Regions from separate parts of the Bacillus sp. LJBS17 genome, predicted to be linked through region 3. Evidence: riboswitches for the same ligand, from Rfam matches in the RefSeq annotation. Region 3 holds a riboswitch; each other region holds the start of a gene.
The links. Region 3 has a riboswitch for S-adenosylmethionine ahead of KXZ66_RS20525 (5-methyltetrahydropteroyltriglutamate--homocysteine S-methyltransferase). Riboswitches for the same ligand answer to the same signal wherever they lie in the genome.
Positions count from the first base shown of each region.

Region 1: it holds a riboswitch for S-adenosylmethionine, as region 3 does, so the genes downstream of both, KXZ66_RS08345 (phosphoadenylyl-sulfate reductase) here and KXZ66_RS20525 (5-methyltetrahydropteroyltriglutamate--homocysteine S-methyltransferase) in region 3, are expected to answer to the same signal.
Region 2: it holds a riboswitch for S-adenosylmethionine, as region 3 does, so the genes downstream of both, KXZ66_RS05920 (bifunctional homocysteine S-methyltransferase/methylenetetrahydrofolate reductase) here and KXZ66_RS20525 (5-methyltetrahydropteroyltriglutamate--homocysteine S-methyltransferase) in region 3, are expected to answer to the same signal.

Region 1 covers NZ_CP079759.1:1,609,949-1,613,220, forward strand. Annotated here, with positions in the region: gene pyrF (orotidine-5'-phosphate decarboxylase) at 1-388, shown strand, start outside; gene pyrE (orotate phosphoribosyltransferase) at 385-1,017, shown strand; SAM riboswitch class I at 1,162-1,267, shown strand; gene KXZ66_RS08345 (phosphoadenylyl-sulfate reductase) at 1,432-2,133, shown strand; gene cysP (sulfate permease) at 2,145-3,209, shown strand; gene sat (sulfate adenylyltransferase) at 3,258-3,272, shown strand, end outside.
Region 2 covers NZ_CP079759.1:1,160,245-1,163,516, forward strand. Annotated here, with positions in the region: gene KXZ66_RS05920 (bifunctional homocysteine S-methyltransferase/methylenetetrahydrofolate reductase) at 1-1,587, opposite strand, end outside; SAM riboswitch class I at 1,677-1,794, opposite strand; gene KXZ66_RS05925 (YajQ family cyclic di-GMP-binding protein) at 1,901-2,392, opposite strand; gene KXZ66_RS05930 (CvfB family protein) at 2,491-3,272, shown strand, end outside.
Region 3 covers NZ_CP079759.1:3,973,808-3,977,079, reverse strand. Annotated here, with positions in the region: gene KXZ66_RS20530 (3-hydroxybutyrate dehydrogenase) at 1-341, shown strand, start outside; gene KXZ66_RS20525 (5-methyltetrahydropteroyltriglutamate--homocysteine S-methyltransferase) at 393-1,529, opposite strand; SAM riboswitch class I at 1,607-1,713, opposite strand; gene KXZ66_RS20520 (5-methyltetrahydropteroyltriglutamate--homocysteine S-methyltransferase) at 1,782-2,915, opposite strand; SAM riboswitch class I at 2,998-3,104, opposite strand; gene KXZ66_RS20515 (LURP-one-related/scramblase family protein) at 3,170-3,272, opposite strand, start outside.

The DNA.
Region 1 (3,272 bases), 1.8 Mb from region 3:
AAAACGTCCGTCACTGATCGCGGTAACCCAGCTGACAAGCACATCTGAACAAATCATGAAAGATGAACTGCTGATCGAAAAATCTCTGATTGATACGGTTGTGCACTACAGCAAACAGGCGGAAGAGAGCGGACTGGATGGAGTGGTCTGCTCTGTTCATGAAGCAAAAGCCATTTATCAAGCGGTGTCGCCTTCATTTCTGACTGTCACTCCGGGGATCAGAATGTCTGAGGACGCTGCGAATGACCAAGTCCGCGTAGCGACGCCTGCTATTGCAAGAGAGAAAGGTTCATCAGCGATTGTAGTAGGACGCTCGATTACAAAAGCGGAAGACCCGGTAAAAGCCTATAAGGCTGTCAGACTTGAATGGGAGGGAATTAAATCTTGAAACAAATCATCGCAAAACATCTATTAGACATCCAAGCTGTATTTTTACGCCCGAACGAGCCGTTCACATGGGCAAGCGGCATTTTATCTCCAATCTACTGTGACAACCGCCTTACGCTATCTTTCCCAGAGGTCAGAAATGATGTCGCCTCAGGCATCAGCAAGCTTGTCAAAGAGCATTTTCCTGAAGCTGAAATGATTGCGGGAACAGCAACCGCGGGTATTCCTCATGCTGCTCTTGCGGCTGACCGTTTGAATCTTCCGATGTGTTATGTGAGGAGCAAGCCGAAGGCGCACGGTAAAGGCAATCAGATTGAGGGAGCTGTGCAAGAAGGGCAAAAAACAGTCGTCATTGAAGACTTAATCTCCACAGGAGGCAGCGTGCTTGAAGCTTGTGCAGCTTTACAAGCGGCCGGCTGTGAAGTGCTTGGTGTCGTCTCAATCTTTACGTACGGACTTCCTAAAGCGGAGGAAGCCTTCGCAAAGGCAGAACTGCCATACTACTCATTAACTGATTATGATACGCTCACAGAGGTCGCGCTTGAAAACGGAAATATTCATTCAGATGATCTAAAAAAGCTGCAAACATGGAAACGAAATCCCGAGTCAAAAGATTGGTTTAAAAAATAAAAAATAAATTCAAATGATGTAAAGAGGCTTCAAAGCCTTGCTGTACTTGAAAACAGGCTGTGAGGCCTGTTTTTTTATTAATCCTATAAAAAAAGTCGGGTTGACTTATGTTAGAATTGTGCTAAAATTTACTACAAATCTAAAAACTTATCAAGAGCGGCTGAGGGACTGGACCTATGAAGCCCGGCAACCTGCATAGTTTGTAAGGTGCTACTTCCAGCAAAATGAATTCCATTTTGAAAGATAAGGGCTGCATGCTGTTCCTGTCTTTCTTTCCGCCGGATTGAAAGTTTTTTATTTTAAGAGGAAAAAAGGCTGTCTGTGATATCAGCAGCCGCGAATCACATTACAATTGGGAAAAGACAACCGGCAGAAAGCTACTGTTTGTTTGTCTCCGAAAGGAGGAAAGAAGAAATGTTAACGTACGATAATTGGGAAGAACCAACGATTACATTTCCGGAAGACGATCCTTACAAAGGAGCGCTGTCAGTTTTAAAATGGGCATACGGCCATTACGGCAATCAGCTTGTTTATGCCTGCAGTTTCGGAATTGAGGGAATCGTTCTGATTGACTTAATTTATAAAGTGAAAAAAGACGCAGAGATTGTGTTTCTTGATACAGGACTTCATTTTAAAGAAACCTATGAAACAATTGAACGAGTGAAAGAGCGTTGTCCGGGTCTTAATATCATCCTGAAAAAACCAGACCTCACCCTTGAGGAACAAGCCGAAGAACATGGTGACAAACTGTGGGAAAGAGAGCCGAATCAGTGCTGCTATCTTAGAAAGGTCGTTCCTTTAAGAGAGGCGCTTTCAGGACATCCAGCCTGGCTTTCCGGCCTGCGTCGTGATCAAGGGCCAAGCCGTGCCAATACGAATTTCTTAAACAAAGATGAAAAATTCAAGTCAGTAAAAGTTTGCCCGCTTATCCATTGGACTTGGAAAGACATTTGGAGATACACATCCCGGAATGAACTGGACTACAATCCGCTTCATGACCAAGGATATCCAAGTATTGGCTGTGCGCCTTGCACTGCTCCCGCTTTTACAGCAGAGGATTTGCGCTCAGGCAGATGGAATGGTATGGCGAAAACAGAATGCGGACTGCATGAATAAGGAGCTGCAAAATGGAATTAGCCGCTATTTTATTTAGCTTGTTTTTCGCGATGAATATTGGTGCAAGCGGCGCTGCAGCTTCGATGGGGGTTGCTTACGGCTCCGGAGCCATCAAAAAGAAAACCTACGCTTTGATCCTATGCGCAGTCGGTGTCTTTGCCGGGGCGGTCATTGGCGGAGGCGAGGTTGTAAAAACAATCAGCTCCGGCATTATTCCTGAGCAGACGATTACACTGACGATTGTTTGCATCATTATTGGAGCTGCTGCCCTGTCGCTCTTTACTGCTAATCTGCTCGGCATTCCTTTGTCGACAAGTGAAGTAACAGTCGGCGCGGTTGTCGGCGTGGGAGTGGCTTATAAAGTATTGTTTGTGAACAATCTTCTGATCATTGTGTCATTTTGGGTTTTTGTCCCGCTGTTCGCTTTCGGCTTCACCTATTTCGTATCTAAGCTGTTTCGTTATTTTAAGATTGAAGTAAAATCTTCTAAAAAGCAAAAAATCCTCGGCGTTGTTTTGTTAGTTGCCGGATTTTTCGAAGCATTCTCTGCCGGCATGAATAACGTGGCGAATGCTGTTGGCCCGTTAGTAGCTGCCGGTGTGCTTGATGTCGGAAAAGGAACCTTGTATGGAGGAGCTTTTGTTGCTCTTGGCGCACTGTTATTAGGCCGGCGTGTGCTAGAAACAAACGGGAAGAAAATTACGAGATTCTCCAAAGGGGAAGGCATTCTCTTATCCGGTACAGGAGCCGGACTGGTGATCATCAGTTCTGTATTTGGGATGCCGGTGCCCTTGGCGCAAGTCACGTCATCGTCTATTATCGGAATAGGCATGGCAAAAAACGGTCCGAACGTGTTCCATAAACAAGTTGTTCAAACGATGCTGAAGGTATGGATCGTATCGCCGTTTTTATCTTTATCGATTTCTTATCTGCTTGTATCCTTGTTTTTAAAAGCAGATTATTATTCGATCTTTATCATGGTAAGTGTGCTTTTAGCGGCGGGGGGTGCCGTCAGCCTGACAAAGGCCATTCGTAAAGAGAGACGCTCAGTCCACGAACAAGGCGGGGGAATCTGATCATTAATCTGAGTAATTTTATAAGTTAACTAGGAGGAGATGGATATTATGAGCTTAGCACCA
Region 2 (3,272 bases), 1.4 Mb from region 3:
TTCGGCATTCCGGCTGCTTGTCAGCGGCATGATGCCGATATAGATCGGCGTCTTCAGATGTTTTGTTTCGTTATGGATATCGACAAGCTGCTGCTCGGAATAGACAGGCTGAGAAACAAAATAATCTGCGCCGCAATCTATTTTTTTCTCAAGCCGTTTTACCGCTTTATCCAGATGGCGGACGTTAGGATTAAATGCGGCGGCAACTGAGAAATTCGTTTTCTTGCCGAGCGGTTTTCCAGACAGAGACAGACCTTCATTGAATTGTTTGATCAGCCTGATTAAATCAAAAGATGTTAAATCATATACAGACGTCGCACCAGGAAAATCCCCGATTTTAGAAGGGTCACCTGTAATAGCAAGCACGTCATTCAGCCCTAACGTATCAAGGCCCATTAAATGTGACTGTAAGCCGATAATGTTACGGTCACGGCACGTAATATGGACAAGGGAACGCATATCGAGCTGTTGCTTGATGAGAGCGCCGCAGGCAACATTGCTGATCCGCGGGGTCGCCAGAGAATTGTCGGCGAGTGTCAGGGCATCGATTCCCGCTTCTTTTAATTCAGCAGCAGCGGACAGAAATTTGTCAAAGCTCAGTTTTTTCGGCGGATCCAGCTCTACGATAATAGAGCGTTTTTTCGCTGCGATCTCATCCAGGCCGGGCTCGGTTCGCTCGTGATGAACAGAAATGAATTCTTTGGCCCGGGTTTTGACTTCTTTTTCCGTAATCGGAACCAGCCCGCCAACTGCTTCCGCCATCGCCCTGATGTGATTCGGCGTTGTGCCGCAGCAGCCGCCGATAATCCGCGCGCCTTGCTTTCGGAATTCTGACGCGCTGTTTTGAAAATACGTGTCGTCTGTTTCATAGACGAGCCGTCCCTCTTCAAGCGAAGGAAGACTGCTGTTCGGATAAACGGATAAGAATACGTCATCAAAAATCGGCACTTCGCTGAGCGCTTCAATCATGTGATAAGGCCCGAGCCGGCAGTTAATGCCGACGATATCAGCCCCGAGATCCGCAATCGATCGCAATGCGTCAGAAAGCGGTGTTCCGTCCTGCAATACGCCTTGCTCGTGCATGGAGACATTGAGCATAATCGGAAGATCAGTCTCTTTGCGCGCGATTTTCAGCACTTCACGGGCTTCTTCCAAATCATAATATGTTTCTAACAGCAAGCCATCCGGCTCTTCATGCAGCAGCAGATACAACTGCTCGCGGAAGCTGCGCTTAATTTCGTCAAGACTGTACGCGTTTTTATTAAATGTCCGTATGCCGCCCATCGTTCCAAGCACGTATGCATCGCCTGCTGAAGCCCGCGCAATCTTTACGGCCTCCTGATTCATTTTTTTGATGTCATCCTCAAGACCGTGTCTGGATAATTTAATATAGTTGGCCCCGTACGTATTCGTTTGAATAATGTTGGCTCCCGCTTCAACATACGCTTTATGTATGCGCTGAATTTCCTCCGGCTTTGAAATATTGAGCTCCTCAAAACACCTGTCAATGCCATAGGAGTAGAGGAGTGTCCCCATGGCGCCGTCACCGATTAACACCTGTCTTTGCAAATCTTCTAAAAGTCCCATTGTCTGCCTCCTTTATTCACGTCAGCAAGGAAAAAAGAGAAATAAAAAAAGTCCTCTTAAGAAGAAGACTTTGTCAGTGATTTTGTCTCTTCTTATCTTCCAAGCTGTTCGAGCTTGCTGGATTTAGCACCTTGGTCATGGCTGATCGCCATTACACCGGTTGCTGAAGCTTCGTCGGGCCAGTCCCTCTGCTTCTCTTGATAAGAACGGATATGAAATTTTCGTGTCAGGAAGTGCCAAAAGATACCTGGCGTTTTTCCCTTTCTCCAAATTTACCGAAAATAAAGACAATAATCAATAGGAATCAGAAAATTTATCTGAAATTTATAAATTGAACGTCAATTGGCAGGTCTGCTCCCCGCACAGCTGAGATAATCTGCTGCAGGTCATCTTTGTTTTTTCCGGTGACACGCACTTGATCATCCTGCACCTGAGACTTTACTTTCAGTCCGGAGTTTTTGATGATCGTATTGATTTTTTTTGCGTTGTCCTTGTCAATGCCTTGAACAAGCTTTGCACGCTGGCGCACCGTTCCGCCTGACGCGTTTTCAACCTTGCCGTACTCAATGTTTTTTGTCGGTACGTTTCGTTTAATCAATTTGCTGACCAGCACATCTTTCAGCTGGCTTAATTTGAAGTCGTCATCAGAAACGAGGACCAGCTCCTCTTTATCTAAAGAAATGTCACTTTTGCTGCCTTTAAAGTCGTATCGGGTACTGATTTCCTTCAGTGCGATTTGGATTGCGTTTTGCACTTCAGGCAATTCCACCTTGGATACAATATCAAATGAGCTTTCTTTTGCCATATGAAAACCTCCATAACATTTAACTTATGTGTTGATTATAGTAGAATAAAGAGAAACTTCCAACAGAACAAAGAATCAATTTGTGATGATTGGAAAAAATGTTAACAAAATCCGCAGAGAATAAGCGGAACAGGAAGGACGATAGCATGAGACCAGGGCAGCAATTAACCTTGAGTATAGATCACCAAACCGACTTCGGTTACTTTTTAACCGATGGGGAAGATACGATTCTCTTACATAACAGTGAAATGACTGAGGATATCGAGGACAGAGACGAAGTAGAAGTCTTTATATACGTAGACCAGCAGGAAAGGCTTGCGGCCACGATGAAAATTCCGGTCATCAGCGCGGATGAATATGGCTGGGTTGAAGTGGTGGATAAAGTGGAAGATATGGGCGTTTTCGTTGATGTCGGTTTATCGAAGGACGCACTAGTCGCAACTGAGCATTTGCCGCCGTACGAAGATGTCTGGCCGCAAAAAGGGGACAAACTTTACTGTATGCTGAAGGTGACGAACCGGGGGCGCATGTTTGCGAAACCAGCGCCGGAAGATATCATCAGCGAACTGTTTACCGACGCTTCAGAAGATCTGATGAATAAAGAGCTGACAGGTACGGTGTACAGGCTGATCGCATCGGGTTCATTCGTGATCACGGATGACGGTATCCGCTGTTTTATTCACCCGTCAGAAAGAAAAGAGGAGCCAAGACTCGGTTCAAGAGTCACAGGCCGGGTGATTCAAGTGAAAGAAGACGGTTCAGTCAACTTGTCGCTGCTTCCAAGAAAACAGGATGCAATGTCAGTTGATGCTGAGTGCATTCTAACGTATATGAGAACGAGAAACGGTGCCATGCCGTACAGTGACAAAAGCCAGCCTGA
Region 3 (3,272 bases):
GCTTTGCAGGGAAATCCGCTTATAATAGCGCCAAGCACGGCGTCATTGGACTCACAAAAGTAGGGGCGCTGGAAGGCGCGCCCCACGGCATAACAGTCAATGCGCTCTGTCCGGGTTATGTCGATACCCAGCTTGTACGCAATCAGCTTAGCGATCTATCGAAAACTAGAAATGTCCCTTACGACTCTGTACTTGAACAAGTCATTTTTCCGCTTGTGCCGCAAAAGCGACTGCTTTCCGTCAAGGAAATTGCGGATTATGCCGTGTTTTTGGCAAGCGAGAAGGCGAAGGGCGTCACTGGGCAGGCTGTCGTCCTTGATGGGGGCTACACCGCACAATGACATAAAAAACACACTTGCTCCGCTAGGGAATCAAGTGTGTTTTTTCTTTGCTTATTTCCAAACATCATTAGCGATCTCAACCACATGGCGGAGCTTCGCCCATTGCTGTTCTTCAGTCAGCTTATTGCCTTCCTCAGTTGAAGCGAATCCGCATTGAGGGCTGAGGCAAAGCTGGTCTAAGCTTACATAACGGGATGCTTCTTCGATACGGCGTTTCACGTCATCCGGATTTTCAAGCTCACCGAATTTAGATGTCACTAAGCCAAGAACAAGCTGAAGATCAGACCGTTTTACGTAACGGAGCGGCTCAAATCCGCCTGAGCGTGAATCATCATACTCTAAGAAAAGTCCGTCAAGATTCAAGCCGTCAAAAATGGTTTCGGCTGCTGCGTCATAGCCGCCTTCCGCTGTCCAAGTGGACTGGAAGTTGCCGCGGCAAATATGCATGGTTACCGTCAAGTCATCCGGGCGGTCTGCAATCGCGTCGTTAATGGATTTCGCAAACAGCTGGCGAAGCTCATCAGGCGTTGTTCCGAACGCTTCGATTTGTTTTAAGCCTTTTTCTGATAAGAAAACGGCCCACGCTGTATCATCAAGCTGGAGGTAGCGGCAGCCTCTGTCATAAAACGCTTGAATCGCTTTTTTATATGCTTTGGATACATCATGCTGGAAAAGGTGATAATCTTTTTTATACGCATCCTTTTCCAGTTTTCCGCGGAAAAACAGCATATTCGGGCTTGGAATCGTCATCTTTGGCGTTGCGTCACCGGCAATGCTATGGAGAAATGAATAATCTTCAAGCATTGGGTGAGTTGAAAAGTCGATATCGCCTGTGACTTTAATGCCGCGTGCTTTTGTCTGTACGTTATGGAATTGAATGCCTTGCTCAGGAGTAAACGGCTCAACGCCATCTAAGTTTTCCAGGAAATCAAAGTGCCACCACGCTCTGCGGAATTCACCGTCTGTCACGACGTTCAGGCCGGTTTCCTTCTGTTTTTCCACAATGCGGATGATTTCATCGTTTTCAATTTGGCGAAGCTGCTCAGCCGTAATTTCGCCGGCCGCTTTTTGCAGCCGCGCTTTTTTAACGGGCTCAGATCTCAACAGGCTTCCGACTTGATCCGCGCGAAACGGCGGTTTTTTTCTTTGAAGTGATTTTTGTTCTGCGGGTGTTGTTTGTTGTGACATGTTGTCCATTCCTTCTTTCCATTCAAATATAAAAAAGCTCTTCCTTTGGATAAGGAAGAGCTTGCGTGACAATCTCAACCTTATCTTCAAGAGCAATCATTGCTCTAAAGGATTTAGCACCATTCTGTTAAACAGCGGTTGCCGGGTATCGCAGGGCCAGTCCCTCCACCTCTCTTGATAAGGAAAACCTTTTTATGAAATTTTCTGATAGTATCTATTATTCACACATTTTCTATTTCTGTCAATGATAGATTATCTCCACACATCGTTGGCAATGTCGATGACATGGCGAAGCTTTGCCCATTGCTGCTCCTCTGTCAGAAGGTTGCCTTCTTCTGTAGAGGCGAAACCGCACTGCGGGCTCAGGCATAGCTGGTCCAAGCTGACAAAACGCGCGGCTTCATTGATACGGCGTTTCACATCCTCAGGATTTTCAAGCTCGCCGTATTTCGATGTGATCAAGCCGAGCACAATTTGCAGATCCTTGCGCTTCACAAAACGGAGCGGATCAAAGTTTCCGGAGCGGTCATCATCGTATTCCAAGAAAAGGCCGTCAAGGTTTAAGCCGTCCAAAATCGTTTCCGCTACAGCGTCGTACCCTCCTGATGCCGCCCAGGTTGAGCGGAAGTTGCCGCGGCAAATGTGCATTGTGATCGTTAAATCGCCAGGCCGGTCTGCCACGGCATCGTTAATTGTTTTGGCAAATATGGCTGGCAATGTTTCTGGATCACCGCCGAGCGCCCGGACAACCTCTCTTCCTTTTTCCTCAAAGAAGAGAGACCATGACGTATCATCGAGCTGGAGATAACGGCAGCCAGCATCATAGAAGGCTTTGATTGCTTTTTTGTACGCTTGGGCCAGATCATGAAAGTATTCCTCTTGATCGTCATAAATCCCTTTATCCGCCTTTTCGCCAAAAAACAGCATATTTGGGCTGGGAATGGTCAATTTTGGCGTCGCGTTACCGGCAATCTCATGTAAAAATTGATAATCAGCAAGCGCTGGGTGGCTCGTAAAATCGAGTTTTCCCGTCACTTTGATGCTGCGCGCTTTCGTTTTTGTGTTATGGAACTGAATCCCCTCAGCAGGGATGAACGGTTCCACACCGTCAAGCCCTTCCAGGAAGTCATAATGCCACCAAGAACGCCGGAATTCCCCGTCTGTTACCACATCGAGACCGATTTCTTTTTGTTTTTCCACGATGCGGATGATCTCTTGATTTTCGATATCACGAAGCTGTTCTGCTGTCATCTCACCAGCCGCTTTTTTTTGCCGGGATTCCTTCACCGGAACGGAACGAAGCAAACTGCCGACATGATCGGCGCGGAAAGGTGCTTTGCGTTGTTTTTCTGTTTTTTGTCCTGCAACATTCGTTTGTTGAGCCATGTTATTCGCCTCTTTTCTGAAATATTGAGCATGTAAAAAGCTCTTCCTTTGTGTAAGGAAGAGCTTGAACGATCAAATCTCCGCCTCATCTGCAAGAACGCAATGTTCTTAAGGATTTAGCACCATTCTGTTTGAAACAGCGGTTGCCGGGTATCATAGGGCCAGTCCCTCCACCTCTCTTGATAAGGTACAACTTCATATTCAGATTTCAATTATCTTAATATTATTACTTTTGGATCAATTGTCAATGTTTTTTAGAGAATACTTTCATCTTCATCGTTATATAAAACCATATCAAGCACGATAGCGATGGCAGTGCAAATCAGAACATCTTCCTCGTTTGCAATCTCCAAGTGA